Regions from separate parts of the Pseudomonas putida group bacterium ESBL64 genome, predicted to be linked through region 4. Evidence: riboswitches for the same ligand, from Rfam matches in the RefSeq annotation. Region 4 holds a riboswitch; each other region holds the start of a gene.
What was found. A riboswitch is a leader RNA that binds a small molecule or an ion and turns the genes downstream of it on or off. The one in region 4 is predicted to bind cobalamin.

Region 1 (7,256 bases), 670 kb from region 4:
TGCCTGCACTTCACCACGGTCGGTGAACTTGATGGCGTTGCTGATCAGGTTGGACAGAATTTGCTTGAGTCGCAGTGGGTCAGCCAGCACCCATACCGGCTCTGCAGGCAGCTCGCCCTGCAGATGCAACCCTTTGGCCCGGGCATTGCCTTCGAACACCCGCAGCGTGGCGCGCACCAGTTCGACCAGATTGGTAGGCACCGGTTGCAGGCTGATATGGCCGGATTCGATGCGGGAAATGTCGAGAATATCGCCAATCAGCTCAAGCAGGCCAATGGCCGAATCATGGGCGGTCTGCAAGGTCTGGGCGTCGCTGCGGCCGCTGCGGCTATCTTCCAGGGCCAGTTCCAGCAGACCGATCACCGCATTCATCGGGGTACGGATCTCATGGCTCATGGTGGCCAGGAAGGTGCTTTTGGTCTGGCTGGCCTGTTCGGCATCGTCTTTGGCCTGGCGTAACTGTTCCAGCAGCCCACGGCTCAGCGCGAGCTGTGCCTGCAGTGCGTGCTGTGCCTCGGTTCGCTGGTTGATCAGCTTGCGCAGGTAGCTGTTCCAGAACACCACCCCGGCCAGCAGCAGGGCCGACAGCACCAGCACCTGCAAAGCCAAGGTGCGGTAGTCGCGCCATGGGCTGTCGCTCACCAGTGTGCTGGTGCGCCAGCGGTTGATCAACTGGTCCAGTTCTTCAGGTGGAATGCTTAGCAGCGCCTTGTCGAGAATGGCCTGCAGCTGTGGCTGGTCGGCGGCTACGGCAAAGGCGGCAATGGCCGGGGCGTCGTCGAGCACGCTGGCAATGCGCAAACGGTCCTTGAACACATGGCTGATGTAATAGGCCGCATTGATATGGCTGCTCAGGGCCACGTCGGCAACACCGTTGGCCACGGCCTCCATCTGGCCCAGTGGGTTGTCAACTTCGACGATCTTGGCCTGCGGGTATCGCTGTTGCAAAACGGCCTGCAGCGGTGAGCCGCGCACCAAGGCGATGCGCTTGTCATCCAGGGCCTTGGTCTGTGCAGGTGATTCACCGTCGTTGCGGGTGACAAGCACGCGCGGGCTGACCAGATAGGGGCGGGTGTAGCGCAGTTGCTTCAAGCGGTCGGCACCATAGCCCAGCGCCCCGATCATCTGTGCCTCGCCGTGCACCAGGCGGTCGATCATGGCCTGCGATGAAGCACTCTCGACGGGTGTGAACTGCAGCCCAGTGCGCAGCGAGATCTGCTTGAGCAGGTCCAGGGTGATACCGCTAGGGCGGTGCTGAGCATCGTTGAACGTCAAAGGTGCCAGCGAGGTATTGACCAGTACGCTGATAGTGGGGTGGGCGGTGATCCAGGCTTCTTCTTCTTCGCTCAAGGCAGTGAGGTGGCGCTGCAGCAGCAGGCTGGTGTTACCACTGCTCCAGCGGCGCAGAATGTTCAGGCGTTCACTTTCGCTAATGCGTGACAGCGCCTTGTCCACCAGCCGATGCAGGCGCGGGTTGTCGCTGGCTATGGCGAAGGCAAAAGCCTCTGGAGCCAGTTGGGAGAAATGGTCGATTTTCAACGTGCCCTGAAAACTTTTGCCGATCATGTAGTCGGTGCTGATCGCATCGCCCAGATAGGCGTCTGCCTCGCCCAGCACCACAGCAGCGAGCCCGGCCAGGGTTGAGCGGTACAGGCTCAGTTGCGCCTTTGGGTACAGGGTGCGAACGCTGACGGCCGGCAGGTAGTGATCGACCATCGCCAGGCGCAGGCCAGCGAGGTCGGGCGTGCTTTTCAAGCTGTGCCCCTCACGGGTGACGATCACTGGCAGGTCGTCGGCATAGGGGGTGCTCAGGCTAAGCTGGGCGTCTGCCGCTTCGAAGGCGTTGGAGCTACCTAGCAAGTCGATATGGCCATCACGCAGGGCAGTGATGGCCTCGTGACGGCTGTCAAAACGGCGTACTTCAATGGGTATGTCAAGCTGTTCGCCGATGATGCCGGCGTAGTCTGCGCTTAACCCCTCATAGTCATGCTGACTGACATTGATTTCGAACGGGGGGTAGTCGGGGCGCGCGCTACCCAGTATCAGGCGTTGGCGATTTTTCAGCCAGTGGCGATCATCGCCGGATAACGCCAGTGGGGCAGCGGCACTGATTGAGCGCGCCAACAGATGGCGTGGTTCGCTGCTGGCCTGCAGCACCGTGGAGTTGGCCAGACCGATAGCCAGAAGGACGCTCGCCAGCAACAGTTTCATGGTAGCCGAGCGCTCAATAGACGCTGTTGCGCTTGGCCAGGTCGACCATTTCCACGAGAGACTCAGTCTTGAGCTTTTCCATGATGCGGCCCCGGTAGGTGCTGATGGTCTTGGCGCTGAGGTTCATGCACGTGCCGATGTTCTTGTTGTTCTCGCCGCGCGCAAGGCGCCGCAGCACTTCCATTTCTCGGTTGGAGAGACTGGCCAGGCGCACTGGCTCGCTCTCCAGCGAGTTGCTGTTGACCGACATTTGCGGAAAGGTCGAATAACCTTTGGTCAGGGCCTTGAGGGCGAACAGCAGGGCCTCGTGGTCCTCTTCCTTGGTGACGAAGGCACCTATCCCGGCATCCAGGCAGCGGCGTACATACAGGTCAGTGGCCTGGCCGGTCAGCACCATGATCTTCGGTACCGGCTCCAGGCTCTGCAATCGCTTGATGACTTCCATGCCGTCAAGGCCAGGCAGGCCGATGTCGAGAATGACTACGTCCGGGCGCAGTTCGCGGGCTACCTGAGCCACTTCACTGCCATTGCCGACCTCGCCGATGACATGGAAGCGCTCGCGCTCGAGCAGTAGGCGCAGGGACAGCCGGACAATGGGGTGGTCGTCGACGATCAGCACGGTTGTCATGAGGAAAACTCCTGTAGGGATGTGGTCCGCTTCCTGGAACACTCAGGAATACGTCTGCAAGTGGGGTTATCGGAAGCGCTGCACGATACGACCATTCCCGAAGTTTGGTAATGCCGAGTATAGAAGTGTTGAAAACCCCAGTGCTTTTTGTTGAAAAGTCCTACAAGAAACAGGAAAGACATCACCCTGAGAAAGCGGTGATGCCGCTTCTTTGCAGTTGTTCAGGCGCAGGCAGCGTGCGGTTTGTGTATACGCAGTGTGGAGGCAGGGTTGTTGGCCAATGCCTGGCCGACCCGCGTCGGGCGGGCTACCAACTGCCCGGTACAATTTGGGCAGCGGCCTTGGAAGCGGGTTTCGGCACAGGCACGGCAGAACGTGCATTCGAAGGAGCAGATCATAACGTCGGGGCTGTCACCCGGCAGGTCGGCATCACAGCACTCGCAGTTGGGGCGTAATTCCAGCATGGGCATGGCTCCTGTTCGCAGGCGGGAACCCGGAGTCTGCTACGCCCGAGGCAAGGCTGGCAATGTTCAGTCGCCAGGGCGGTACAGATGGGCATGCCCGGCACGGTACAAGGCCGATTCGGCGAACGGTGTATCCCCCAGTACGTGGCCTACCAGGATCAGCGCCGTGCGCCGGAAATCCTTGGTCGCTACGCGTTCGACGATATCACCGAGGTTGCCGCGCACCCAATCCTGGTCTGGCCAGGTGGCCCGATGCACCACCGCAACCGGGCAGTGCGCGCCGTAGTGCGGCATCAACTCATCGACAATGCGCGACAGGTGCTTGACCCCCAGATGAATTGCCAGGGTGCTGCCATGGCGCGCCAGGTCGCCTAACTGCTCACCCGGCGGCATGGGCGAGCTGTCGCCATAGCGGGTGAGGATCACGGTCTGCGCCACTTGAGGCAAGGTCAGCTCGCAGCCGAGCAGGGCGGCGCTCGCTGCCGTGGCGGTAACGCCGGGGATGATCTGGTAATCGATGCCCAGCGCCTGCAGGTGGCGAATCTGTTCACCGATGGCGCCGTACAGGCTGGGGTCGCCGCTGTGCACCCGGGCCACATCCTGACCTTTTTCGTGTGCGCTGCGCATGGCAGTGATGATCTGTTCCAGATGCAGTTCGGCGCTGTTGATCACGGTTTCGGCCTGGTGGCCTTCGAGCACGGCGGCGGGTACCAGTGAACCGGCATAAATGATCACCGGGCACTGACGAATCAGCCGTTGGCCCTTGACCGTGATCAGCTCCGGGTCGCCGGGGCCGGCACCGATAAAGTAGATGGTCATGCAAAGTCCTGGCAAAAAAGAGGGTACGAAACGCTCAGCAGGCCAGGGCGAGCGTCGCCGGGCCCAGTACCTGGCGCGTCAGCAGCAGCCTGGCCGAACCCTGCCGCTGGCTGGCCAAGGCCAGTGCCGCGCTCTCGGCTACGCCCCAACAGCCACTGTGCTGGTGGGCAGCGGCGGAACGGTGGCTGAGCAGTGGTTCATAGGGTTGCAGTTGCGCGCCATGGTACAGCACCAAGGGCAAACCGAGGCGCTCTGCCAATTGCTGCAAGCCGGGCTCGTCGGCCTTCAGGCTGATGCTTGCGATGCCGCGCAGGTCGGCCAGCGCCAGGCCCTGGTTGTCCAGGGCCTGGCGCAGCAAGCGTTGCAAGGCATCTGCCGGGCAACCCCGGCGGCAGCCAAAACCGGCATAGAAGGCAGGCATCAAGCCTGGCTGGAACGGCGGAACAGCCAGGCGCTGAGCAGGCCCAAGGCCAGCCAGAAGGCGGCGTTGGTCAGCCAGGAGGCGACTTTGAACTGGGTTTCCAATGCTTCAGGGGCCAGGCTTTCGTGCACCTCGGGTTGCGGTGCACCGATTACATGGGGAATGACCAGCAGTACGGCGCCCAGCGCCTTCAGCAGCCAGTGGCGGGCGAACACCAGCAAGGCCAGGCCCAGCGCTGTGGCACTGGCTGTACCAACCCACCAGGTTTGGCGTTGCCCCAGGTCGGCGGCCGCAGTCCCCGGCAGTTCTGGTGGCAAGCCCAGGGTGGGAGCCAGGCAGAACACGGCGAAGCCAGCCAACCCCCACAATGCGCCAGTGGTAGCGCGTTTGGGCTCGCGAAGGCTGTACAGGGCGGCGAGGATCAGGGCGAAGCCGACTGCGACCACCAGGTTGCCGCCTGTGGTGGACAGCACGCGCTGCCAGCCGTCTTCCGGCGACCAGGCTTCGGCGCTGTGTTCATGAGCGGCCACTTCGCTACCGTGTTCGTGGTGTGCGGCCGGGGCCGAGGACTCGTAGGTTTCCGCCTCCAGAATCAGCGGGGCAACCCAGAAGCTTTGCAGCAAGGTCAGCAACAGGGCTGCAAGGAGCCCGCTGAAACCCGCAGTACGGGCAATGCGCGTGATCATCAGGCGTACTCAGTGGCAGGGGAAGGCGGCGCTGTGGCGGGTGTCGTGGGCGGCGTTGTGCACAGCCTCGATGTGCGAGAACCCGGCAAAGTACACCAGGCACAAACCCAGCAAGCTGGCACCGACGGCGATGATTACACGCTGGCTGAGGGTAACGGGGGTAGCAAGGCTGTGTTGTTTGGCGCTGGTGACGGGCATGACGCGATCCTCTGCTTTTTGTGGGCAATGGGCGAGCGCGGCAGCCCCGGACGTGGTCGCCCAAGGGAATGCAACAGCGCCCGCCCACCGCGGGGTGTTCATGAACGCCAGGCCGGTCTCCGGGCTTGCGAGGAAGAGCTGGGCTCCTGGAACGCGTCACCTTCCCATGCCGCACTACAAGGCACAGTGGTACAGACGCTTCACTCGCTTACCGTTGCGGGGGCAGCACCGGCATTGTCCGGCCCTGCTGAAGGGCCTGGGACGCACCGGTTTCCCGTTTCACCCCCTGAGGGGCACCTGAACGTGAGGCATAAGGAGAGCATGGGGCGGGCTTGGCGTCAATGTCATACAGCGCGCGAGGCTGCCGAGCAGCAGGTAGGACAGGCTCAGGCCTGCCGTGTTCTTCCAGCAGGCAGAAGTGCAGAAACCGGGCGATCACCCGCGGGCGAATGCCGCCAGCTTGTCGCCATCCAGGCGGTAGCGCACCCACTCATCCTGCGCCTCGGCCCCCAGCTTCTGGTAGAAGCCGATCGCTGGCTCGTTCCAGTCCAGCACGCTCCATTCCAGGCGCCCGCAGTTGTTCGCCAGCGCTTCGCGGGCAATGTGCTGCAACAACTGCCGGCCGGCGCCATCGCCGCGTTGCTCGGGGGTTACGTACAGGTCTTCCAAATAGATGCCATTGCGCCCGAGCCAGGTCGAGTAGCTGTAGAAGTACACGGCAAAGCCAATTGCACGGCCATCACGCTCGCACATCAGGGTGTGCACAGTGCTGCCTTCGTCGAACAGGCTGTGCTCGATATCGGCAAGGGTGGCGACCACCTCGTGGCGCGCGCGTTCGTACTCGGCCAGTTCGGTGATGAAGGTGAGGATCTGCTCGGCATCGGTACGAACGGCAGGGCGAATGGTAAGGCTCATGGTGACGGCTTCCTTGATCCGGGTTGTCGGTACAGTGATGTGTATCTGCGTAATTTAATCGAACTGTACCGGTTGCTGGGAGTGGCGCTCCGTTAGTGTGACAGCACCCATAAAGAAAGTGGAATGCCCGCCATGCTTGCCTCTGCCGACCTGCTGACCGCCTTTGTGCTGTTTGCCTTCGTGTCTTCCATCACCCCGGGTCCCAACAACACCATGTTGCTGGCCTCGGGGGTGAACTTCGGCGTGCGCCGCTCGGTCCCTCATGCCTTGGGTATCAGTTTTGGTTTCATGATGATGGTGCTGGCCGTCGGCCTGGGGCTGGGTGAAGTATTCAAGGCCTGGCCACCCTTGTACACGGTGCTGCGCTACGCTGGCGCCGCCTATCTGCTGTACCTGGCCTGGAAGATCGCCACTTCCGGGCCGGTCGGCACGGCCGCGTCCAGTGCCCGTAAACCGCTGGGCTTCTGGGGGGCGGCGGCGTTCCAGTGGGTCAACCCCAAGGCTTGGGTGATGGCGGTAGGGGCGATTACCACCTACACGCCAGCGCAAGGCTATGTAACCAACGTGATCGTCATTGCGGCCTTGTTCGCGTTGGTCAACTTGCCCAGCGTGGGGGTATGGGTGATGTTCGGCAGCGCCCTGCGCAACCTGTTGCAAAACTCGCGCTGGCTGATGCTGTTCAATGTCGTGATGGCCTTGTTGCTGGTGATTTCACTGTACCCGCTGCTGTTTGTAGAATCAGCGTTTTCCTGACCCCGAGAGTACAGTAAGCCGATGCAGTTGATTCCCTGGTCCCACGAATGCGCCGAAGGTTTCACCCTGCGTGGCTGGCGAACCCCGGCCAGTGGCAAACCGCTGCTGCACTTCCTGCATGGCAACGGCTTCTGTTGTCTGGCTTACCAACCGTTGCTGAT
Region 2 (7,256 bases), 320 kb from region 4:
TTGCGGTCGACCACATACAGGTACGAACCGTCCTTGTAGAAATGCTCGCCCAGCAGGCTGTTGAGGATGTTGCGTTCACGCAGGTACAGGCTGCCACCCACATACCCCAGGTAGTTGCCGTTGCTGTCGAAAATGGGTTGCGATAAGGCTACCACCAGGTTGTCGGCCGCCGACAGGTAGGGCGTGGAAACCAGTGGACGGCGTTCGCGCAGGGCTTCCAGAGCACCGGGCGACTGCACGTGGGTGCCGAGCAGGTGGCGTAGCGGGGCGGGGGATACTGCCAGCAGTACACCGTTGGCATCGATCACGAAGGTGGAGTTGAAGGCCATGCTCTGGCCCAGTACGCGGTCGGTTTCCAACTGCAGCGCTGTGGTGTCGCTCAACTGCCGGCTTTGCACGCCGGCGCTGAACATCAGTTGCTGCAAGGCGTTGCCAATGAAGGTTTCGGTGATGCTGGCCAGCTTGGTCGCATACACCCGGTTGGCTTCCAGGGCATTGTCGATCAATAGCTGGCGCTGCACCCGGTAGCTGGCGAAATAGCTGGCGCACAGCATGACCACTGCGGTAAGGGCGCAGAGCACCAGAATGAGTGTACGTAGATCCAGGCGCAATCCATGCTTGGTGTGTGTCAATCCTGACCTCGGGTGATCGTAAAGGGCGGCTGAACGGAAGTTACCTTGCCGGGCAGCGGTCAAGAGCCTGCTTTGTCCAGCGCATCAAGCTCATCTTCCACCTCTTGCATACGCTGCTCCACCAAGGCTTGCACGTTCACATCGCGGGCGGTTTCGCGCATCAGGGCGGTGAGTTTTTCGCTCAAGCGTTTGCCGGCTTCGGTGTCTTCCAGGGCGCGAGCTTTGGCAGGGTCCTGGGTGGCGGCGACGATGGTGGCGAATTCGGCGTCGCTGAAGTTCTTTTCGCTGTACAGGCGGAACAAGTCCCGGCGCTGGTCCTCGACGGTGAGGTGCTTGCGCAGTACGTCCTGGATGGTCGCTTGCGACAGCTGCGGGTGAGTGCGGCCCAGCAGCGCGGACATGCGCTCGATGTTGTGCGTGTAGGCGTCCTGCAGCGGCAGCTGGCTGAGGATCTGATCTTCACGGGAGGGTTTCTGGTCGCAGGCGGTGAATGCAGCAGCCAGCAACAGGGGTAACAGCAACTTCGGGAGGCGAGGCATGGTGTGGCCTGGTCGGGCAGTGAAGACTGCTGATTATACCGATGTCCGCCTTGCCACGACGAGCCCTGTGATTTGCCTTGTGCGGCACGCTGCGGTAGAACCGTGCGCTCCCAACCACACTGGCAATAGCCCGATGCCGAACTGGACCCTGCAACCTGTGGCGCGTGACGCCATTGCCGAAGTGCTGGCGTTTGTCGACAGCGCCCGGCGCGCGCTTTTCCCGATGCTCGCCAACGCACCCTTGCCGCGTGACCTGGCGCATTTCGCCGACACTTACCTGGACGGTGCGGGCTGCTTTCTGGAAGCCCGTGAGGGTGGGCGGCTGGTCGCGGTGATCGGTTACTTGCCCTATGACCATCGCTTTGCCCAGTTTGATTACCGCGCAGAGCGGGTAGTCGAGGTGGTGCGGCTGTTCGTGTTGCCGGCCTACCGCAGGCATGGCCTGGCGGCTGCCTTGTTTGGTGCCTTGCGCGAACGGGCGATGCAAGCGGGCTTGGACTGCCTTTACTTGCATACTCATCCGTTTCTGCCGGGTGCCATTGCGTTCTGGGAGCGGCAAGGCTTCACGGTGGTGGATGTGGAGCAGGACCCGGTGTGGCAGACCACGCACATGCAGTTGCGATTACGCTGACCTGTGGGAACGTGCCTATTGGCGATGAAGATCGCGCCCTGGGTCACTGGGTCGAACGCACGGCGGTTGATGAGGTTCCAGTTGCCATCCTCGGTAAAGCCATTGCTGTGCAACCGGGCGGAGCCGGCCTGGGCGTGAGGCGCCCGAATAGCCGCCTCACTGCCCGGCCTCGAGCTTTTGCAACTGTGCGGCAAAGCGGGCTTTGGCCCGCGCCGGCAAGCTGGCCGGCAATTCGGCGGTAGGCGCATCACCGACCTGGATCACCATGACCATGCCCATGGCCACGTGCGGAATGCACTGGATACCGTATACGCCCGGCACGCTGAAGGTGTGCTCGAACGGCTGGTTCAGTTTGCTCTTGAACGGTTCGGCACCGGTGGGTAGCAGGCCCGCCACGCTGGCGGCATTATGCCCGCTGTGGCTCGGCAGGAAGCGCACGCTATCGCCGGGGGCAATGCGCAAGTGGTCAGGCTCGTAGACCATGGCGCCGTCGCTGCCACGGTTGAGCATTTTCACTTCATGCACTTCGGCCAGTGCGGTCGGGGCAAGCAGGGTGCTGGCGAGCAGCAGGGCGACAGGGCGCAACAGCATGGGCAAGGCTACCAGGTTCAGGGGGCGCGAAAGCGCAGGATGCGCGCGCCGTCGAAAGGGTCGGTGAGGTAGTGGGCGTGGACGCCGAAGGTGCTCAACAGGCGCTCGGGGGTAAGCACTTCGAAGGGGTTGCCGAGGGCGACCAGACGGCCCTTGTCGAGAACTGCGACACGGTCGCAGGTCAGCGCCTGGTTGAGGTCATGCAGCGCTACCAGGGTGGTGACCGGCAGCGCCTGCACTTGTTGCAGCAGGCATAGCTGATGCTGAATGTCCAGGTGGTTGGTCGGTTCGTCCAGCAGCAGCACCTGCGGCCGTTGGGCCAGCGCACGGGCGATGTGCACACGCTGGCGCTCGCCACCGGACAGCGACCCCCACAGGCGCGTGCGCAGGTGCAGGGCGTCGAGGTCGGCCAGGGCTTGCTCGACGATGGCGCAGTCCTGCCGGGAGAACGGTGCCAGGGCCGAGAGCCACGGCGTGCGGCCCAAGGCAACCGCGTCGAACACGCTGATCGCATCGAGTGTGTCGGCCTGTTGCTCGACCAGTGCCAGCGCTTGGGCAACACGGCGGCGGGGCATTTGTGCCAGTGGCTCACCCAGGAGCTGCACGCTGCCGCAGGCGGGTTTGCGCAGCCCTGCCAGCAACTTCAACAGCGAGGACTTACCCGAGCCGTTGGGGCCGACGATGCCCAGGGTTTCACCAGCGACAACGCTGAGATCGATAGCGCTGAGCACGGTAGTGCCGGCCAGTTGCAACCCCAGCCCATGGCAGGCCAGCGGGGGGATGCGAACAGCGGTCATGGCTGTCATGGGCGCCCCCGTCGGCTGACCAGAATCAGCGCGAATACAGGGGCACCGATCAGCGCCGTAACCACGCCCACCGGGATCACCTGGCCGGTGATCAGCGTGCGCGAAAGAATGTCCGCCACAATCAGAAACAGCGCACCACCCAGTGCGCTGGCGGGCAACAGACGGCTGTGCCCGGGGCCGAGCAGAAGGCGCAGGGCATGGGGTATAACGAGCCCGACAAAACCGATGGCGCCGACAATGGACACCATCACAGCCGTCACCAGCGCTGCACAACTGATCAGCAGCAACTGGGTGCGCCGCACCGGGATGCCCAGCGAGGCGGCCGAATCGGCACCGAAGGTAAAGGCATCCAGCGCACGGCGATGCCACAGGCACACCAGCAAGCCGAAAATCGCCACCGGTACGGCCAGCCACACCGAAGGCCAGCGTACACCGCTCAGGTTGCCCAGCAGCCAGAACAGGATGCCGCGCGCCTGCTCGGCGGTGGCTGACTTGGTGATCAGGAAGGCGGTCAGTGCATTGAACAGCTGCGAGCCGGCGATACCGGCAAGGATGACCTGTGCATTGTTGCTGCTGGGGCCGGCCGCGCGGGCCAGCACCAGCACCAGGGCGAATGCGGCCCCGGCGCCGATGAAGGCCCCAGCAGACATGCTTAATGCCAGGCTACCCAGCCCCAGCAGGCCGACCAGTACCGCGCCGGTCGAGGCGCCGGCAGACAGCCCCAGCAGGTAGGGCTCGGCCAGTGGGTTGCGCAACATCGCCTGCAGGATGACACCGCAGGTGGCCAGCCCGGCGCCGCAAGCGGCGGCGACCAGGGTGCGGGTCAGGCGGTAGTTCCAGATGATGCCGGCGTCGATCGGGTCCACCGGGTAATCGGCTTGCCACAGGTGGTTGGCCAGCACCTGGCCAACCACGCTGGGCGACAGGTTGGTTTCGCCAATGGCGGTACCGGCCAGCAGGGCGGCCAACAGAGCGGCCAGGGCAACCGCGATGCAGGGTAACAGGCGGTTCATCACGGGGCTGCTTTACCGCTGGCGAAGGCCGTGGACAGCGTCTGCACGCCGCGGAACAGGCGGATGCCGGCCTGCATGGCGTCAGCGTCGAGGACAATGATGCGGTCGTGCTTCACCGCGTCCATGTTGCGGGTTACCGGGTCACTGCGCAGGAATTCGAGTTTTTTCTGGTAGTCGTCGGCGGGGAAACGGCGGCGGTCCATGCGCGCGATGATCAGCCAGGTCGGATTGGCCTTGGCCAGGGTTTCCCAGCCTACGCTTGGCCATTCTTCGCTGGACTCGACCACGTTGCGCACACCGAGGGTGCGCAGCATGAAATCGGCAACACCTTGGCGGCCGGCCACATAGGGGTCGATGTCCAGGTCGGCGCTGGAGAACCAGAACAGCGCCGAAGTTGCCGACAGGTCCTTGCCGGCCAGTTGTGCCCTGGCACTGTCCAGACGCCCTTGCAACTCGGCGTTCAGGGCCGCGCCGCGGTCCTGAACGTCGAAGATCTCGGCCAGTTGGCTGACGCTCTTGTAGATGCTGTCTACCTGGAACGCTTGCAGGCGGGTGCCGTCTGCACCGACCAGGTTGTTTTTGCCCTCGCAGTCCGATGGCAGCACGTAGGTGGGGATCTTCAGCTCATCGAACTGCTCGCGGGTGGCGACCACGCCCTGGGCACCGACCATCCATTCGAACTGCGCCGCGACCAGTTGCGGGCGCTTGCCGACCACCGCCTCGAAGCTGGGGTCGTTGTCGGCCAGGCGCGGCACCTTGGCGTTCACCGCCTGGTATTCGGGCAATACATTGTTGAACCACAGCGAGGTGCCCGCCAGCTTGTCACCCAGCCCCAGGGCATAGAGCAGCTCGGTACCGGCCTGGCCGATGGTGACGGCGCGCTGCGGCGCCTGGGCAAAAATCTGCGGCTTGCCACAGTTGTCGACCGTCAGCGGATAGTGGGTGGCAGCGGCCTGGGCCAGGCCAGTGAAGCCTAGGCCAGCGAGCAGGGTGGCGAAACGGGGCAGCATGCTGGGCGATCTCCTATCGGACAGTTCTGGTGAGGAACGCACGGACAGGCATCGCCGAGGCCCAGCGGGTGGCCGGGGCAACACGGATGGCCAATCCCGGACACCCCGCCGGTTGGTGAATGTAGGCCGGCAGGTCTCCTGACTGGTGCGTCACGGCCCGGCTCCGGCCTTCCCGGGCGGCAGGCCCAGTGGCATTGATGGAGCAGGCTCGGCACCTACAGTTGCGGGGGCAGTTCCGTTTGGCCCGTATTGGCAGGCCTGGGATTCCCTGTTAGTTCCGTGGTGGAAACCGGCGGCCCGCATGGTAGACCATCGCGCCGCCAGGTGAAAACGCTTTTCAGAAGTACTTCAGCCAACGGATGTCACGGCGGCGCTGCTTCAGTCGGGCGAACCCGCGCACCGGCAGGTACAGCGAAACCGCCAGCAGTACTGCGCCCAGCCATATCGCTGCAACACCGTTGAAACCGAAGTAGTCGCCATGGTTGAGCCCGAATAGCGCCACGCAGGCCAGGTACAGCAGCTTCAGCACATACAGGTGCAGCAGGTAGAAGAACATCGGTGCCGCACCGAACACCGCCAGGGCAGTGATCCAGCGCGCCAGGCCGGCCCGTTCGAACGCGCGTAACAACAACAGGCCGCAGCCCAGGGTCAGGGTCAGGAACAGCAGCGACGGTGGGTATTTGGTGATGTTGAAGAAGCTCATCAGGGTTTGCGTGAAGGTTGGGTAACCGCTCCACGGCGCCTCACCGTAACCGTTGAACATGCGCAGCAGCACAAAGCCAAGCAGCGCGAGCAAACCAGCCGCCAGCAGGTGTTGCTGGCGTTGCCCGGCATCGCTGCCGCGGGCGAACCAGGGCCCCAGGCCGTAACCCAAGGCGATGACGCCGATCCACGGCAGCACCGGGTAAGACGTGCGCAGGTGCAGGTTTTCGGAAAACGCCAGCCAGCCGCGATCATGCAGGATTGCCCACGGCACATGCAGGGCTGAATCCACGCCAAAGTGCAGGCCGTCGAGCAGGTTGTGGCCGGCGACGATGCTGGCGCCCAGGGCGAGCAGTGCGGCGCGTGGCAGCCACACCAGCAGCGACAGGGCGATCATGCTGACGCCGATGGCCCAGATCACTTGCAGGTAGATCACGCTCGGGGGCAACTGGAAGGTCCAGGCGAAGTTGACCAGGGTGAACTCCAGCACCACCAGGAACAGCCCGCGTTTGAACAGGAACGCCGAGACGTCGCCACGGCCCTGATGCTTCTCGCCATACAGCCAGGCCGACAGGCCGGTCAGCAGGACGAACACAGGCGCACACAGGTGGGCGAGGGTGCGGCTGAAGAAAAGCGCCGGTTCCGTGGTGTCGATGGCCATGGGGTCGCTGACCTGGCGGTGCAGGAGGAAAGTCTCGCGGACATGGTCCAGGAGCATGAACAGGATCACCAGGCCGCGCAGGGCATCGATGCTCTGCAGGCGCTGGGTGATCAGCGTGGGCGTGGCGCTGGCACTTGTCATGGGTTGTCTAATAGGAATGAATTTCATGTGAAACGTTATCGTATAACAATACGCTAAAAGGGAATAGAGGTTTTTGTGTGGCCTGTGCCGGGCTCTTCGCGGCACAAACCACCCAGATCAGAAGCTGTAATCCACCGTCGCGAAGTACGACCGCGGTATCCCCATCAACCACTGCTGCCCGCTGAACGCCGACTGCACATACTCGCGATCGAACAGGTTGTTCAACTGCAACCCCACCTTCACATCCGGCATCACCTGCCAGGCGATGTTGGCATCGACCACGGTGTACCCGGGGGCGCTCTGGGTATTGGCGGTATCGGCATAACGCTCATCCACATAGCGCGCCCCAATGCCAGCCTCCACCTGCTGGCCGAAGCCTTTGCTCAACCAAAGGTTGGCGGTACGCCGTGGCACGTTGGCCGGCCGGTTGCCTGCCCGATTCTGCGGCAGGCCGCCGACCATTTCGTCGAAGTCGTCGTACTTGGCGCGTACCAGCGATGCGTTGGCCGACACCTGCCACTGATGGGCCA
Region 3 (7,256 bases), 310 kb from region 4:
CAAAAGCGCTGCTTGAGGCCGACCTCGGTCTGCTTCGCCTCGGTCAGGTCATAGTTCATCTGCGCGGGGCTGAGGCTGATGAGGTTGTTGACCCCATCCTCGCTGGTTGAGTACTGGCCGTACAACGACAGGTCGTCGCTGATTGCGTACACCAGCCCGACGCGCCAGTTGCCCCCTTGCAGGCTGCGATCGCTACGGCTGTCGTTGATCAAGTTGTTGCGGTCGATGTGGTTCTGGTCGCGACGCACGCCGGTAACCAAAGACAGGCGATCGCTCAATTGCAGGCGGTTCTCGGCAAACAGGGCAAAGGTATGGGTGGTCGAAAGCGTTTGCGGCCGCAACGGCGAGGCGCTATGGAACCCGCCGGGCTGCGGCTGCCATGGGTCGAGGTAGTCGCCGCCGACATCGTTGTAGGGTGAATTGCTGTCGACGTTGAAGCGCACCTTGTTGTATTCGGCACCGAGCACGGTCTTGCTGTCCAGGCCGAACAGGGTGTGGTCGAAGGTGAAGGTTTGACGGTCGCCGAACTGTTCCTGGTTGTGCTTGATTTCCAGGTAGCTGCCGCGCAGCAACTGCTGACGCCCGGCGTCCCAGCTGTAGTCCTCGGCGTTGCGCCAGTGGCGGCGGCTTTTGATGTAGTACAGCTGGTTGCTGGCGCTGAGCTGGTCGTTCAGCGCCCAGTCGGTCGTGAGCCGGGTCCATTCATCAACGTACTGCTGTACGTCGTTCTGCACGTTGTAGTTCTTTTTGCGCAGGCTGCTGCGGTAGTGGCCGTCGATCAGCGGGGTACCGTAGTAGTTGGCAGGTTGTGCATCGCCGCGGTCATGGGCCAGCGTGAAGCTGAGGTCATCACTGGCGTCAAAACGCAGCGCGGCGCTCAGGGCCAGGCTACGTGAAGCGGTGCGGTCGACCCAGCCATTGCCGGCCTGTTGGTTCAGCGTCAGGCGGTAGCTCAGGCGCTCGCTGAGGCTGCCGCCGCTGTCCAGGCCGAGCTGCTGGCGGTCCCACGAGCCGTAACCCAGTCGCAGGTGGTTGCGCACCTCGCCGGCAAAAGGTTTTTTCGGGATCACGTTGATCACTGCGCCGGTGGCGCCTTCGCCATGCAGTACCGAGGCCGGGCCGCGAATCACCTCGATGCGTTCGACCATCCACGGGTCGACCGGGAAGGTCTGTGTGCCGGCACCGGTGTACAGGCGCGCGCCGTCGAACAGGGTCATCACTGAGCTGTGGCCGGCAAAGCCGCGGGCAGACAGGCCTGTACCGCCGTCCCCCGGGGAGCCGACGAAAGTAATGCCCGGCGAGCGGGTCACTGCATCCTGCACCGTGATGTTGTTGCGCTGCTGAATCTGCCGTTCGCTGATACTGCTGGTGCTGGCCGGTGTTTCCAGGGCGCTGAGGCCAAGGCGCGAGCCGGCCTGGGTCGGCGTGGCCAGGTCGATGGTGCGGTTGTCCTGAGTGTCGGTGATGGCCGTGGAAGGCAGGGCCAGAGGCTGCGGGTCGCGGTCATCAGCCAGCGCCGGCAGGGCAACGGCCAGGCAGGCCGCCAGGGGGTGAAGTTTGAACATACGGGACATGTCGTTCCACTGCTGCAGGAATGAATGGATCCCGGTGGAAAACACGCAAAGGCGAACCATGCAGGCAGGCGCGCGCACGGATTCCGGCCTGCGCCCGCCCACCGCGGGTTGCCAAGTGAAGCTCCAGGCCGGTCTCCGGGCTTGCGAGGGGCATGAAACCTTCACCTTCCCATGCTTGAGCACAGTGGTATCTCGAAGGGTTCGCTCGCTTACCGTTGCGGGGGCAGCACCGGACTTGTCGTGGGCAACACGACGCACCGGTTTCCCGTTTCACCCTGCGCGCGGCGGCGCAGGGCACCTGAAACTGGCGCGCATCTGACCATTGAAAGGCTGGGGCGTCAAATGTTGGTGTGCTGTGAATGCTGAGAAAAAACAACAGGTTGTGCGTTTTTGCGGCGCCGGAGCCCCATTTGGCAAGAACATCAGGCCCCAGCGTGATGAGTTGGCTGGGGAGGCAGGCTTGCCTGAAAAGCTAGCGCCCGCGGCGCCGCGATACCCGTGCCTCGATGTTCTTGCGCCCGATCAGCAGCGGCGGCTTCTCCACCACCGGCTCATCCGCCAGCCATTTGTACATCACCAGGCAGTCCACCAGCCCCAGGCGGGCATGACGGTAGGCCTTGGGCAAACGGCCGACTGTTTCAAAGCCCAGCTTGTGCCATAGCGCCACGGCCACTGCGTTGGTGGCTACCACCGAGTTGAACTGCAATGCCAGAAAGCCTTCCTGGCGCGCCAGCTTTTGCGAGTGCTCGCACATCAAGCGCGCCACGCCCCGGCCGCGCGCCTGTTCGCAGACCATGTAGCCGCAATTGCCTACATGCGCACCAGGCCCGGCAGCATTGGGCTTGAGGTAATACGACCCCAGTAGCTCGCCATCTTCTTCGGCCAACAGCGTGTGCAAGGGCAGCTCCAGCCACAGCTGGCGGGCTTGCTCGAAGCTCAGCGCCGGGTCGAAAGCGTAGGTTTCACGGGCTTGGACAATGGCCTGGAAGGTGGGCCAGAAACGATCGAAATCGTCCGGCGTCATGGGGCGAATGTGGATCATGCGGGTTCCTGCGCGGGGTGAGCCGCCCAGTCTGGGTGGCGCGGCGCCGTCGCGCAAGGGCGGCGACGCCGTTTGTGCTCAACCGTTGGCCTTGCCCACCGCGTCCATTGCGCGGGCCGAGTACACCAGCGCGGCACCGGCGTTCATGGCCACGGCCACGCCGAGGGCCTCGGCAATTTCCTCGCGGCTGGCACCCGCTTTGACGGCCTGCTGCGAATGCACGGCGATACAGCCGTCGCAGCGGGTGGTCACAGCCACGGCCAAGGAGATCAGCTCGCGGGTCTTGGCATCCAGGTGGTTGGTTTTGGCGCCTGCACCGCTGGCGGTCATGTAGCCGGCTACGGTGTCGGGGGAGAGTTGCTTGAGATCGCCGATGCCGGCCATCAACTGCTTACGGTAGGCGTCCCAGTCCATCATGCTCATCGTCTTCACCTTGGGGGGTTGCGAGTGGAGCTTTCAGGCTAGTCGAAGCGTGGCACGTGCGAGGCGGTACTTTGGTGGGTAAACGCAGGTCACTCGTACAGTGGCCTGCGTTGAGCCTTCAGATGTAGATGAACACCAGCACCAACGCCGCGACCACTGCCCATTTTTCCAGGTAGTAGCGCAGGCGATTGCGCTTCTTCAGCGCCTTGCCACGTTCGCGGATCTTGTAGATGCGGGTGAACAGGCGGTTGATGCCACCGGTCTTGTCGCTGGCATCGTTGGGCGCAGCGGCAGCGGCCATCACGTTGCGGCTGAACCAGCGGTTGAACGCGGTTGCCCAGCGGTACTTGAGCGGGCGTTCGACGTCGCAGAACAGGATGATGCGGTTGTGCTCGGTGGTGTTGGCTGCATAGTGGATGTAGGTTTCGTCGAAGATCACCCCCTCACCATCGCGCCAGGCGTATTTCTCGCCGTCCACGTCGATGTAGCAGCCGTCGTCATTCGGGGTATCCAGGCCCAGATGGTAGCGGTACGAGCCGGCATACGGGTCACGGTGGCGCACCAGCTTGGCTCCCGGAGGCAGGGTAGCGAACATGGCGGCCTTGACCGTGCCGATGCCTTGCAGCAGCTCGGTCGTGCGTGGGCAAAGGGCCATTGCCGACGGGTGGCTTTCGCCATACCACTTCAGGTAAAAACGTTTCCAGCCGGTCTTGAAGAACGAGTTGAAACCGACGTCATCGTAATTGTCGGATTTCTTGATTTCGCCTACGTGCAGCAACTGGCGGCCTTCCTCACGGATCTCCTGCCAGTGGTCCTGCAGCGGTTTCAGTTCTGGAAAGGCCTCGACCGGCAGGTAGGGCTTGGCCGGGTGTTTGGAGAACAGGTACAGGAAGCTGTTGATCGGGGCCAGGAAGCTGGAGTGGTCGCCCAGCTGGCGAGTCAGCTTGTGGCGAACCCGACCGCGCAGGTGAACATAGGCGATCGAGAAGACGAAGATAAGTACGAGTGCAATTTTCATGGACGTTTACTTGTCGAAAAATGGCCATGCGCCGAGGCATGAGCCCGCCAGCATAAACAATCATGGGGGCAGTTTGTACTTATTGTTACCAAACTGCGGGGCGACATTGGTGTAATACCCTACAGTCTTGCGCAAACGTTTCATGTCAGGGAGTTTGTATGGTTCAGGATATACGCCCCAGCGGTAGCCCGTTCAAGCGGCTGTTCTTCGCCTTGCCGGTCAGCGACGCGCAGCGCCGTGACCTGGCCCAGTGGCGACGCGGGCTGAACCTGCGCAGCGGCAAACCGGTGCCGGCGGCCAACTTCCATGTCACGCTGCTGTTCCTCGGTGATGTGGACACTGCGCAGGTGCCGGCAATGTGCGCGGCGGTCGACCAACTGGCGCTGCCAACCTCGGCGCCGCGGCTGTTGCTCGACCGTTTGCAGGTGTGGCAACGGGCCGGCGCCTTGGTGCTGGAGGCGCAGCAGGTACCGCCCGCCCTGTTGCAACTGGTGTACGGTTTGCAGCAGGCGTTGCTGCCGTTGGGGCTGGAAGCGGCCACGCGTGAGTATCGACCGCATCTGACGCTGTCCAGGGATTACCGCGGGCAGCCGCCCGAGGCCAGTAGCGCGCCGGAGTTTTACCTCACCGCGCGACACTTCACGCTTTACGAGTCGCGCAAGGGGGCTTACTGGCCATTGGCGCAGTGGCCGCTGGCGGGCTGACCCGCCGGGCGAAAAACGCCTTGTCCCGGATGCGTACCTGCAGGGGCTGTTCAGATCGGGTGATTACACCGGCATGCTTTGGTAAGGCAATTCATCCCCTGGGCTGCGCTCGAACTGGCGCTTGTACTCGCGGCTGAACTGCGAGGTACTCTGATAGCCCACCCGGTGCGCAGCCTGTGCCACGCCCAGGCCTTCGCCGATCAGCATCTGCTGCGCCTTGAGTAGCCGCAAGCGCTTGAGGTACTGCATCGGTGCCATGTCGGTGCAGCGCTTGAAGTGTTCATGGAAGGTCGAAACGCTCATGTTGGCCCGCGCGGCCAGTGCCTCCACGCTCAGCGGCTCGGCGTAGTGCTCGCGCAGGTGGGCGAGGGCGGCACCGATGCGGGCGAAGTGCCCCTGTTGCTCCACCAGTGCCCGCAACACACCGGCCTGCGGGCCGCGCAGCGCGGTATACAGCACCTCGCGTACGCGCGCCGGGCCCAGTACCTTGGCGTCAAGCGGGTCCTGCAGGCAGTGCAGCAGCCGTTCCACACTTTCGCGCATTGGCGCATCCAGTGCTGCGGAGGTCATCGATTGCGGTGTTTGCGCCTGCACTTCAGCGTCCGGTGCCAAGCCCATGCTCTGCACCAACTCGCCCAGCACGCCACGGTCGATGCCCACCGCCACGCCCAGCAATGGCGCGTCAGGGGTGGCGAAGGTTTCGCACATGAACGGCACCGACAACGCCTGCACCAGGTAATGCCCGGCGCCGTACTCCAGGGTGCGCGGCCCCAGGCGTGCCAGCTTGCTGCCCTGGGCCAGGATCATGAGGCTGGGTTCGTAAATCTGTGGGCTGCTGGCCACATAGTGGTCCCAGCTCAGCACCTGCACCTGGGGCAGGAGGGTGGGCACGAAGCCCGGGCGCGTGGTGAGGCTGCGGATCAGTGAGCAGAGCGGCGCATTGGCATCGACGTGACGGGTCAGTTGCATGGTGGACCAAGGGCAGAGAATCAGACAGCTTGATCATCGCAGATTGAGGGCGTGGCGCCAGCTATAGCTTGGCATCTTCGTAGAATCAGGCATGCATGCCGGAGAATCAGCCGTGGGCGAGGCGGCGAACGACGCGCAAAATGCGTCGCCTGAATCGTTTCACTTCACTGCGAGGCCCTGCATGTATACCGCCATCGGTTATGCCGCTCAAACCCCCACCAGCCCCCTGGCCCCCATGACGTTCCAACGCCGCAGCCCGCGCCCGGATGACGTCGCCATCGACATCCTGTACTGCGGCGTGTGCCACTCCGACATCCACCAGGCGCGCAACGAATGGGGCATTGCCGTGTACCCGCTGATGCCGGGCCACGAGATCATCGGCCGGGTCACGGCGGTGGGCGACAACGTCACCGCGCACAAGGTCGGTGACCTGGTGGGCGTCGGCTGCATGGTTGACTCGTGCCGTACCTGTGAAGCCTGCGCCAAGGACCTGGAGCAATATTGCCTCGAAGGCCCGACCATGACCTACGCCACCCCGGACCGGGTCGACGGCAGCAACACCATGGGGGGGTACTCCAGCAGCATCGTGGTCAGCGAGCACTTCGTGGTGCGCATACCGGCCGGCATGGACCTGCCCAGCGCTGCACCTATCCTGTGTGCCGGCATCACCACCTATTCGCCGCTCAAGCACCACGGCGTTGGCCCGGGCCACAAGATCGGCATCCTCGGCATGGGCGGCCTGGGCCACATGGGCATCAAACTGGCCAAGGCCCTGGGTGCGGAAGTGACCCTGTTCACGCGCTCTCAGGCCAAGGCCGAGGAAGCGCGCCGCCAAGGGGCCGACCATGTGATCGTCTCCACCGATGCCGAGCAGATGCGCGCCGCTGCTGGCCGTTTCGATTTCCTGCTCGACACCATTCCGGTGCAGCACGACCTCAACCCGTACCTGGAAACGCTGAAGTTCGACGGTGTGCACATCCTGGTTGGCCTGATCGAACCGATCGACCCGGCATTGCATGCGGCCAACCTGGTGATGAAGCGCCGGGTGCTGGCGGGGTCGTTGATCGGGGGGATTGCCGAGACTCAGGAAGTACTGAACTTCTGCGCCGAGCACGGCATCCGTTGCGATATCGAGATGCTGGATATCCGCAACATCAACCAGGCCTATGAGCGGATGATTGCCGGTGATGTGAAGTACCGGTTCGTGATCGACATGGCCACGTTACAAGGCTGATGGGTCGGTTGCCTGTACGGGCCTCTTCGCGGGCAAGCCCGCTCCTACACAGGGGTGATGTAGGGCTTGCGCGCGGTGGGGCCCGTACAGGCAGCACCGATGCAGCCGCTTTACCAGGCCATCGGCTTGTCCCAGCCCTTCCAGAACAACCATCGCCGCACCTCGCCGTGCGCCCCGGTACCGATCTGCCACTCGGGCCGCCCGCTATCCAGCGCAATCACCGAAATAACCCCCGCATGGCTCGCCGCCACCAGCGTTTGTCCGTCGGCGCTGATATCCATCGCACTGATGG
Region 4 (7,256 bases):
AAGGGCCGGGCCTGCTGGCCAATCTCCACCCGCCGTTCACCGTCGCTGCCGCCACCGTATTCGCGGGTAAACCCGCTCCTACCACGGTGGTGGACACATGTGGGGGGGTGGGCGCAGCCGGTGTCATGCCCCGCGTCGCCTGCTTTGCGGGTACAACCGCCCAAGGTGACCGTATAAACCCATGAAAAACGGGGCATGCCATCGCTGGCATGCCCCGTTTTCATACAGCTGATGCGCCTCAGGCGACCTTGACGATCCAGCCTGCCGGTGCCTCTACATCGCCGCTCTGGATACCGGTCAGCTCGTTGTAGAGCTTCTGGGTAACCGGGCCGACCTTTTCCAGGTCGTGGAACACGTGCAGCTTGCCGTTGTACTCGATGCCGCCGATCGGGGTGATCACGGCTGCGGTACCGCAGGCACCGGCTTCGACGAAGCGGTCCAGCTTGCTGATCTCGACATCGCCTTCGATCACGGTCAGGCCCAGACGCGATTGCGCCAGTTCCATCAGCGAGAGGCGGGTGATGCCTGGCAGTACCGAGGCCGATTTCGGGGTGACGAACTCGTTGTTGGCGGTGATGCCGAAGAAGTTGGCCGAACCGACTTCCTCGATCTTGGTGTGGGTCAGCGGGTCGAGGTAGATGGCGTCGGCGAAGTTGGCCTTCTTCGCTTCAGCACCCGGCTGCAGGCTGGCAGCGTAGTTGCCACCGACCTTGGCCGCGCCGGTGCCCTGTGGGGCAGCACGGTCGAAGCTGGAAATCTGGAAGTTGTGCGGCTTCATACCGCCCTTGAAGTACGAACCAACCGGGATGGCGAACACCGAGAAGATGAACTCGGGGGCGGTGCGCACGCCAATGTTGTCGCCGGTGCCGATCACGAACGGGCGCAGGTACAGGGCGCCTTTGCCGTGCGGTGGCACGAACTTTTCATTCGCCTTGACCACTTGCTTGCACGCTTCGATGAACACATCGGTCGGCACGTGCGGCATCAGCAGGCGTGCGCAGCTGCGCTGCATGCGGGCCGCGTTCTGGTCCGGGCGGAACAGGTTGATCGAGCCGTCCTTGCAACGGTAGGCCTTCAGGCCTTCGAAGCACTGCTGGCCGTAGTGCAGGGCCGTGGAGCCTTCACTGATGTGCAGTACGTTGTCTTCGGTCAGGGTGCCCTTGTCCCACTCGCCATTGCGCCATACGGACAGGTAGCGTTTGTCGGTCTTGATGTAGTCGAAACCCAGCTTGTCCCAATTAATGCTTTCGTTGCTCATGACACCCTCATTGTCTTGCAAGTGCCCGATCGCTCGGGCTGCTGTTATATGCGCACCATGCCACCTTAAACCATCCTTGGCGGATCGGGAACGGCCAGTCACGAATTGATAGGCTGCGATGCTTTTTTTTCGGTGTCTACAACAGCAAGTACTCATCCAGCGCCAGGTTTTCCAGCAATACCGCATCATGGGACGCCACTATCAGCGCCCCGCGAAACTGCCCAAGCATACCTTCCAGGGCTGCCAGCGATGGCAGGTCCAGGTGGTTGCCGGGTTCGTCCAGCAGCAACAGATCGAGCGGCCGTTCGCGGTACAGCACGGCGGCCAGCGCCGCCTTCATACGCTCGCCGCCGCTCAGCAGGCTACTGGGCAGTTCGATACGGGCCGCATCCAGGCCCAGTTGCGCCAGGCGGCTGCGCAATTTTCCCTGGGCCAGCGTCGGGTTGGCTTGGCGCAGGTGTTCGAGCACGCTGCGGTTGCCTGCCAGTGTGCTGCAGTGCTGGTCGAGTAGGGCGGTCTCGCCACTGAGGCGCACATTGTCGGGCGATGCTGGCAATTCCCCATTCAGCAGCCTGAGCAGGGTGGACTTGCCACTGCCATTGGCGCCGATCAGCCCTACGCGCTGGCCCAGGCACAAGCGCAGGTCAAGCGCTTTGCGGGTGCCATGGGGCAAGCAAAGTGCCTGCAAGGCCAAGACCTCTCGGCCCGGATGACGCTGAGGAGTGGGCGCGTGCAAGGTAATAGCGCTGTCTTGCTCCACCTCGCGGGCGGCGTCACGCACTTTGCCCAGTAGCGTTTGCCGAGCATCGCGATGGTCGCGGCGCTGCTTGCCAGCAGTGGCCTGGCTGCGCTCCTGCTTGCGGTCGACCAGGATTTTGGCCTGGTTGGCGTGCTTGGCTTGGCGCCCGGCCCGGGCTTGATGGCGCTCCAGGTCTTCGCGTTGGCGCTGCAGTTCACGGGCCTGGCGTTGCTGCTCCTGCTTCAGCCGGGCAAGTTGCTGCTGCGCCTGCGCCGTCTGGTTGGCTTTTTGCGCACTATAGAGGCTGTAGTTGCCACCGTAGGCCTGCAAGCCCAGGCTGGATAATTCGACAATGCGTGCCATGTGCGCCAGCAGGCTGCGGTCGTGGCTAATCACCAGCAAGCCACGGTCCCAGGCTTCGATCATGCTCAGCAGCTGGGCACGGGCGTTGCTGTCCAGGTGATTGCTTGGCTCATCGAGGATCAGGTAATCGGCATCGCTGAGCCACGCGCCAATCAGTGCCACGCGCATGGCTTGGCCACCGCTCAGGGTCCGTGCGGGCTGGCGCCAGTCGAGTTGACCCAGCCCGTGGCCCTCAAGCTGCAGCTGCAATTGCTCGCGGATATCCCAGCGCTCGCCAACGGTGTCGAAATCCTGGGGCTTGATGCTGCCTTGCTCGATGCGCTCCAGCGCCGCAATCACCGGCCCCACTTGGGCCAGGTCGGCCAGCGTGGCGCTGCGCGCGATGACTTGCTGGTCCAGCAAATGGACAGGCCCGAGGCGCCGACAATGGCCGCTGCTCGGTTCACGCCGGCCGGCAAGAATCTGCCCTAGCAGGCTTTTGCCCACGCCATTGCGCCCGACCAGGCCGGTGCGGCGTTGGTCGAAGGTTTCGTTGAGGTTGCTAAACAGCGGCCTGCCATCAGGCAAGGCCAAGGAGACGCTGTCCAGCGTCAGAATCGACGTGTTCGTCATGCACAACTCCACAAATGCCGCGACATCTCCGGAACGAACCGGAGGCTGAAGACTGGCCGTCGAACGGACGGCGGCATCAATGGCGCATTGGACGAACACCTCGTCATTTAGAGAATGCGTAGCCTAACGGACCGTCTGGGGCCGGGTAAAGCACCGGCTGCCGGTTGGGGCTCAGCGCTGCGTCTGCAAGCGCTTGGCCCAGTCTCCGCCGTGGCCGTGCGCGCAGGCTTCTTCACTGTCGAATCGTACATGCCAGGCCGGATGGTCCAGCTCAATGCCGGCTTGCTCCAGCGCCAGAGCGGTAAGTGCCAGCATGCGCGCCTTCGCATCACCGACCACGGCCGCTGCCTTGTCGGCCTCTTGCTCGAATACCCAGGTAATACGCAGGCTGCTCGGAAAGTCCTCCGGGTTGAGGCGATGGGTTAGCCAACAGAAGCCGACAATCTCCGCCTTGGCGGTTTCGCAGGCATCGGTCAGGCATGCCACCAACTCCCGCTCCAGGCGGCCTATTTCGCGTTTGCCCAGTGCCTTCATGGGTTGGCCTCGTCATCGATCTGCTGGCAAAAGCGCAGGTGGTTGTCTAACGGGGCCTGCCCCTGCACCTGCAGACAATCCAGGTAGAAAGCCTTGGCCTTGTCGGCCGAGAACATGCGCAGTACCGGTAGGGCGGGGGCGAGGGGCATGGGGCGTCCTTGTCCGTTGAAAAGGTGCCACTGTAGCGCAGTTGCTCCCCTTATGGTCGACCAGCCGGCAGCAATGGTTGACCACCCGCCAGCCACTGCGTAGCCTTGCCCACTTCGAGGTTCTTCGGCCTGGCCGAAGCTAAGACGGGAACGCGGTACAAGCCGCGGCTGCCCCCGCAACTGTAAGCACCGACAACGGATCGACACAGCCACTGCGCCAGCGCGCGGGAAGGCGTCATCCCGCCAGCCCGCTGTTCGACTGAACGGGGACATGGAACGGTGCAAGCCAGGAGACCTGCCTCGTCACGTTTTCGACTTTCAACCGGGCGGGGTGATCCGGTGGCGAACAAGCCCGGCCGGCCTGGCCTGCGGCTGTCGTCCTGCATGCCCGCGCCACACTGCCAAGGGCAATGCGACATGAAAACACTGGCCAAGCTCCCCGTCACCATCGTCACCGGCTTCCTCGGATCGGGCAAGACCACCTTGCTGCGCCACATGCTCGACAACGCCCAGGGGCGCCGCATTGCGGTCATCGTCAACGAGTTCGGCGAACTGGGCATCGATGGCGAGATCCTCAAGCAGTGCAGCATCGGGTGCACCGAAGAAGAAGCCAGCGGCCGCGTCTACGAGCTGGCCAACGGCTGCCTGTGCTGCACCGTGCAGGAAGAATTCTTCCCGGTGATGCGCGAGCTGGTGGCCCGCCGTGGCGACCTCGACCACATCCTCATCGAAACCAGCGGCCTGGCCCTGCCCAAGCCATTGGTACAAGCGTTCCAGTGGCCGGAAATCCGTAACGCCTGCACCGTCGATGCGGTCATCACCGTGGTCGACAGCCCGGCCGTGGCCGCTGGCACCTTTGCTGCCTACCCGGACCAGGTCGATGCCCAGCGCAAGCTCGACCCTAACCTGGACCATGAATCGCCCCTGCATGAGCTGTTTGCTGACCAGTTGGCCAGCGCCGACCTGGTGGTGTTGAACAAGGCCGACCTGATCGACGCCGAAGGCCTGGCCAAGGTGCGTGCCGAGGTGGCCGAAGAACTGCCGCCGGCGGTGAAGGTGATCGAGGCCAGCAGCGGCAAGCTGCCACTGGAGGTGCTGCTGGGCGTGGGTGCCGAGTCCGAGGCGCATATCGATGGCCGCCGAACCCACCACGATTCGCACCACGATGGCGACGATCATGACGATCATGACCACGACGCTTTCGACTCTATCTCAATCGACCTGCCTGAAGCCGACGAAAGCCTGCTGCTCGATGCGCTGACCCTGCTGGTGGTGGAGTTCGGTATCCTGCGCGCCAAAGGCTTCGCCGCCATCCCGGGCAAGCCGATGCGCCTGCTGGTACAAGGCGTGGGCACCCGTTTCGACAAGCACTTCGACCGCGCCTGGCGCGCCGATGAGCCGCGCATCACCCGCCTGGTGCTGATCGGCCAGGACCTCGATGCTGCCCAGCTGGAAGCGCGCCTGCGCCAGGCACTGGGCGCCTGACCCATGCACCTGCTGCGGACCCAGCCCGGTGGTTTCGTACCGGATGACAGCATTGCCGACCTCGGCCAGACACCCGCCGAGCTGGTGATTCTCTGCAGCGGCGATTCACACCTGGCCTTGCTCGCCGACACCGCCGAGCAATTGCCCGAAGACTTTCCCAGCCTGCGCCTGGCCAACCCGATGCAGGTGCAGAACCATGCCTCGGTCGACCTGTATGTCGACCAGGTGCTGCGCCACGCCAAGGTCATCCTGGTGTCGCTGCACGGTGGCGTTGGTTACTGGCGCTATGGTGTCGAACAACTGGTCGAGCTGGCCGCCCGTGGCGTGCAGCTGATTCTGGTGCCGGGCGATGACCGCCCGGACCCGGAGCTGACCCGCCTGGGCAACGTCCGCGGTGAGCAGGCCGAGCGGCTTTGGCATTACCTGCGCCAGGGCGGCAAGGCCAACGCCATCAACCTGTTCAACTGCCTGGCTAGCCAATGGCTGGGCCGCGACTATGCCTGGGACGAGCCGCAGCCTTTGCCGCGCACGGCGGTCTATCACCCCGCCAAGGGCAGTGCGACACTCGAGGACTGGTACCCGCACTGGCACCCCGAGCAGCCAGTGGCGCCGTTGCTGTTCTACCGTTCGCACCTGCAAGCGGCCAATACCGCCTTCATCGACGTGTTCTGCCAGCGCCTGCAGGCTGCCGGCCTGAACCCGTTGCCGATCGCCGTGGCCAGCCTCAAGGAAAGCGCCTGCCTGGAACAGGTCGAAGCCTGGCTGGACGAGGTCGGCGCCGAAGTGCTGGTCAATACCACCGGTTTCGCCTTGTCCAGCCCCGAGCGCCCCAACCTGCGCCCGTTTCGCCGCGACATCCCGGTGCTTCAGGCCATCTGCGCGCAGGACAACCAGCCAGGCTGGGAAGCCAGCGAGCAGGGCCTGGGCGCGCGCGACCTGGCCATGCACATTGCATTGCCGGAGCTGGACGGGCGCATCATCACGCGCCCGGTCAGCTTCAAGGACATGGCCTGGCGCAGCGAGCGCAGCCAGTCCGACGTTGTCTGCTACCGCGCCCACCCCGAGCGCATGGACTTTGTCGCCGAGCTGGCCCGCCGCTGGGTCGAGCTGGCCCGCCTGCCCAATGCCCAGAAGCGTGTGGCCCTGGTGCTGGCCAACTACCCGACTCGCGACGGCCGCATTGGCAATGGCGTCGGCCTGGACACGCCCGCCGCCGCACTCAACATCCTCAAGGCGTTGCAGGCCGAAGGCTATCCGCTGGCCGAGTTGCCGGGCAGCGGTACGCAACTGATCCACCAACTGCTCGGTGGGGTGACCAACGACCTCGACCACCTCGACCAGCGCCCCTGTGCCCAGAGCCTGAGCCTGGCCGATTACCAGGTGGCCTTCGAGCGCCTGCCGCAGGCCAACCGCCAGGCAGTGCTGGAACGCTGGGGGCCGCCCGAACAGGATCCGATGTACCGCAGCGGCCGGCTGATGGTTGCCGGCCTGCGCTTTGGCTTGACCTTCGTCGGTATCCAGCCGGCGCGGGGCTACCAGGTGGACCCTAGCGCGGTGTATCACGACCCTGACCTGGTGCCACCGCATGGCTACCTGGCATTTCACTTCTGGTTGCGTCACGCATTTGCCGCCGATGCGGTGATCCACGTCGGCAAGCATGGCAACCTCGAATGGCTGCCCGGCAAAGGCGTCGGGCTGTCGGCGCAGTGCTGGCCGGACGCGCTGCTGGGTCCGCTGCCGAACATCTACCCGTTCATCGTCAATGACCCGGGCGAGGGTGCCCAGGCCAAGCGCCGCACCCAGGCGGTGATCATCGACCACCTGATGCCGCCGCTGACCCGTGCCGAAACCTATGGCCCGCTGCGCCACCTGGAACAACTGGCCGACGAGTTCTATGAAGCGCAGTTGCTCGACCCACGGCGTGCCCGCGAGTTGCAGCGTGACATCCTCGAGCTGGTCAAGGCCAACCACATCGACCGTGAATTGCAACTGGAAGGGCAACTGGACGATGCGGCGCTCTGGCTGCCGCGCCTGGATACCTACCTGTGCGACCTGAAGGAGTCGCAAATTCGCGATGGCCTGCACGTGTTTGGTCAGTCACCTGAGGGGCGGCTAC

Region 1: linked by a shared signal. The riboswitch ahead of V6093_RS05210 (CbtB domain-containing protein) and the one ahead of cobW (cobalamin biosynthesis protein CobW) in region 4 are both predicted to bind cobalamin.
Region 2: linked by a shared signal. The riboswitch ahead of V6093_RS00790 (ABC transporter substrate-binding protein) and the one ahead of cobW (cobalamin biosynthesis protein CobW) in region 4 are both predicted to bind cobalamin.
Region 3: linked by a shared signal. The riboswitch ahead of V6093_RS00800 (TonB-dependent receptor) and the one ahead of cobW (cobalamin biosynthesis protein CobW) in region 4 are both predicted to bind cobalamin.

What each region holds. Positions count from the first base shown of each region.
Region 1 covers NZ_CP145799.1:1,158,678-1,165,933, reverse strand. Annotated here, with positions in the region: gene V6093_RS05240 (transporter substrate-binding domain-containing protein) at 1-2,211, opposite strand, end outside; gene V6093_RS05235 (response regulator transcription factor) at 2,225-2,839, opposite strand; gene V6093_RS05230 (DUF1272 domain-containing protein) at 3,061-3,303, opposite strand; gene cobM (precorrin-4 C(11)-methyltransferase) at 3,370-4,122, opposite strand; gene V6093_RS05220 (cobalamin biosynthesis protein) at 4,157-4,543, opposite strand; gene V6093_RS05215 (CbtA family protein) at 4,543-5,229, opposite strand; gene V6093_RS05210 (CbtB domain-containing protein) at 5,239-5,427, opposite strand; cobalamin riboswitch at 5,520-5,743, opposite strand; gene V6093_RS05205 (GNAT family N-acetyltransferase) at 5,863-6,342, opposite strand; gene V6093_RS05200 (LysE family translocator) at 6,466-7,095, shown strand; gene V6093_RS05195 (alpha/beta fold hydrolase) at 7,117-7,256, shown strand, end outside.
Region 2 covers NZ_CP145799.1:172,961-180,216, forward strand. Annotated here, with positions in the region: gene V6093_RS00760 (sensor domain-containing diguanylate cyclase) at 1-632, opposite strand, end outside; gene V6093_RS00765 (hypothetical protein) at 692-1,171, opposite strand; gene V6093_RS00770 (GNAT family N-acetyltransferase) at 1,305-1,802, shown strand; gene V6093_RS00775 (pseudoazurin) at 1,959-2,393, opposite strand; gene V6093_RS00780 (ABC transporter ATP-binding protein) at 2,411-3,199, opposite strand; gene V6093_RS00785 (iron ABC transporter permease) at 3,196-4,212, opposite strand; gene V6093_RS00790 (ABC transporter substrate-binding protein) at 4,212-5,222, opposite strand; cobalamin riboswitch at 5,333-5,531, opposite strand; gene V6093_RS00795 (DUF1624 domain-containing protein) at 5,560-6,726, opposite strand; gene V6093_RS00800 (TonB-dependent receptor) at 6,844-7,256, opposite strand, start outside.
Region 3 covers NZ_CP145799.1:180,357-187,612, forward strand. Annotated here, with positions in the region: gene V6093_RS00800 (TonB-dependent receptor) at 1-1,574, opposite strand, end outside; cobalamin riboswitch at 1,683-1,891, opposite strand; gene V6093_RS00805 (GNAT family N-acetyltransferase) at 2,047-2,616, opposite strand; gene V6093_RS00810 (carboxymuconolactone decarboxylase family protein) at 2,695-3,039, opposite strand; gene lpxO (lipid A hydroxylase LpxO) at 3,158-4,057, opposite strand; gene thpR (RNA 2',3'-cyclic phosphodiesterase) at 4,216-4,761, shown strand; gene V6093_RS00825 (AraC family transcriptional regulator) at 4,825-5,730, opposite strand; gene calA (vanillin reductase) at 5,912-6,964, shown strand; gene V6093_RS00835 (hypothetical protein) at 7,075-7,256, opposite strand, start outside.
Region 4 covers NZ_CP145799.1:492,851-500,106, forward strand. Annotated here, with positions in the region: gene V6093_RS02190 (branched-chain amino acid aminotransferase) at 239-1,258, opposite strand; gene V6093_RS02195 (ATP-binding cassette domain-containing protein) at 1,395-2,972, opposite strand; gene V6093_RS02200 (hypothetical protein) at 3,144-3,506, opposite strand; gene V6093_RS02205 (hypothetical protein) at 3,503-3,655, opposite strand; cobalamin riboswitch at 3,756-3,973, shown strand; gene cobW (cobalamin biosynthesis protein CobW) at 4,073-5,140, shown strand; gene cobN (cobaltochelatase subunit CobN) at 5,144-7,256, shown strand, end outside.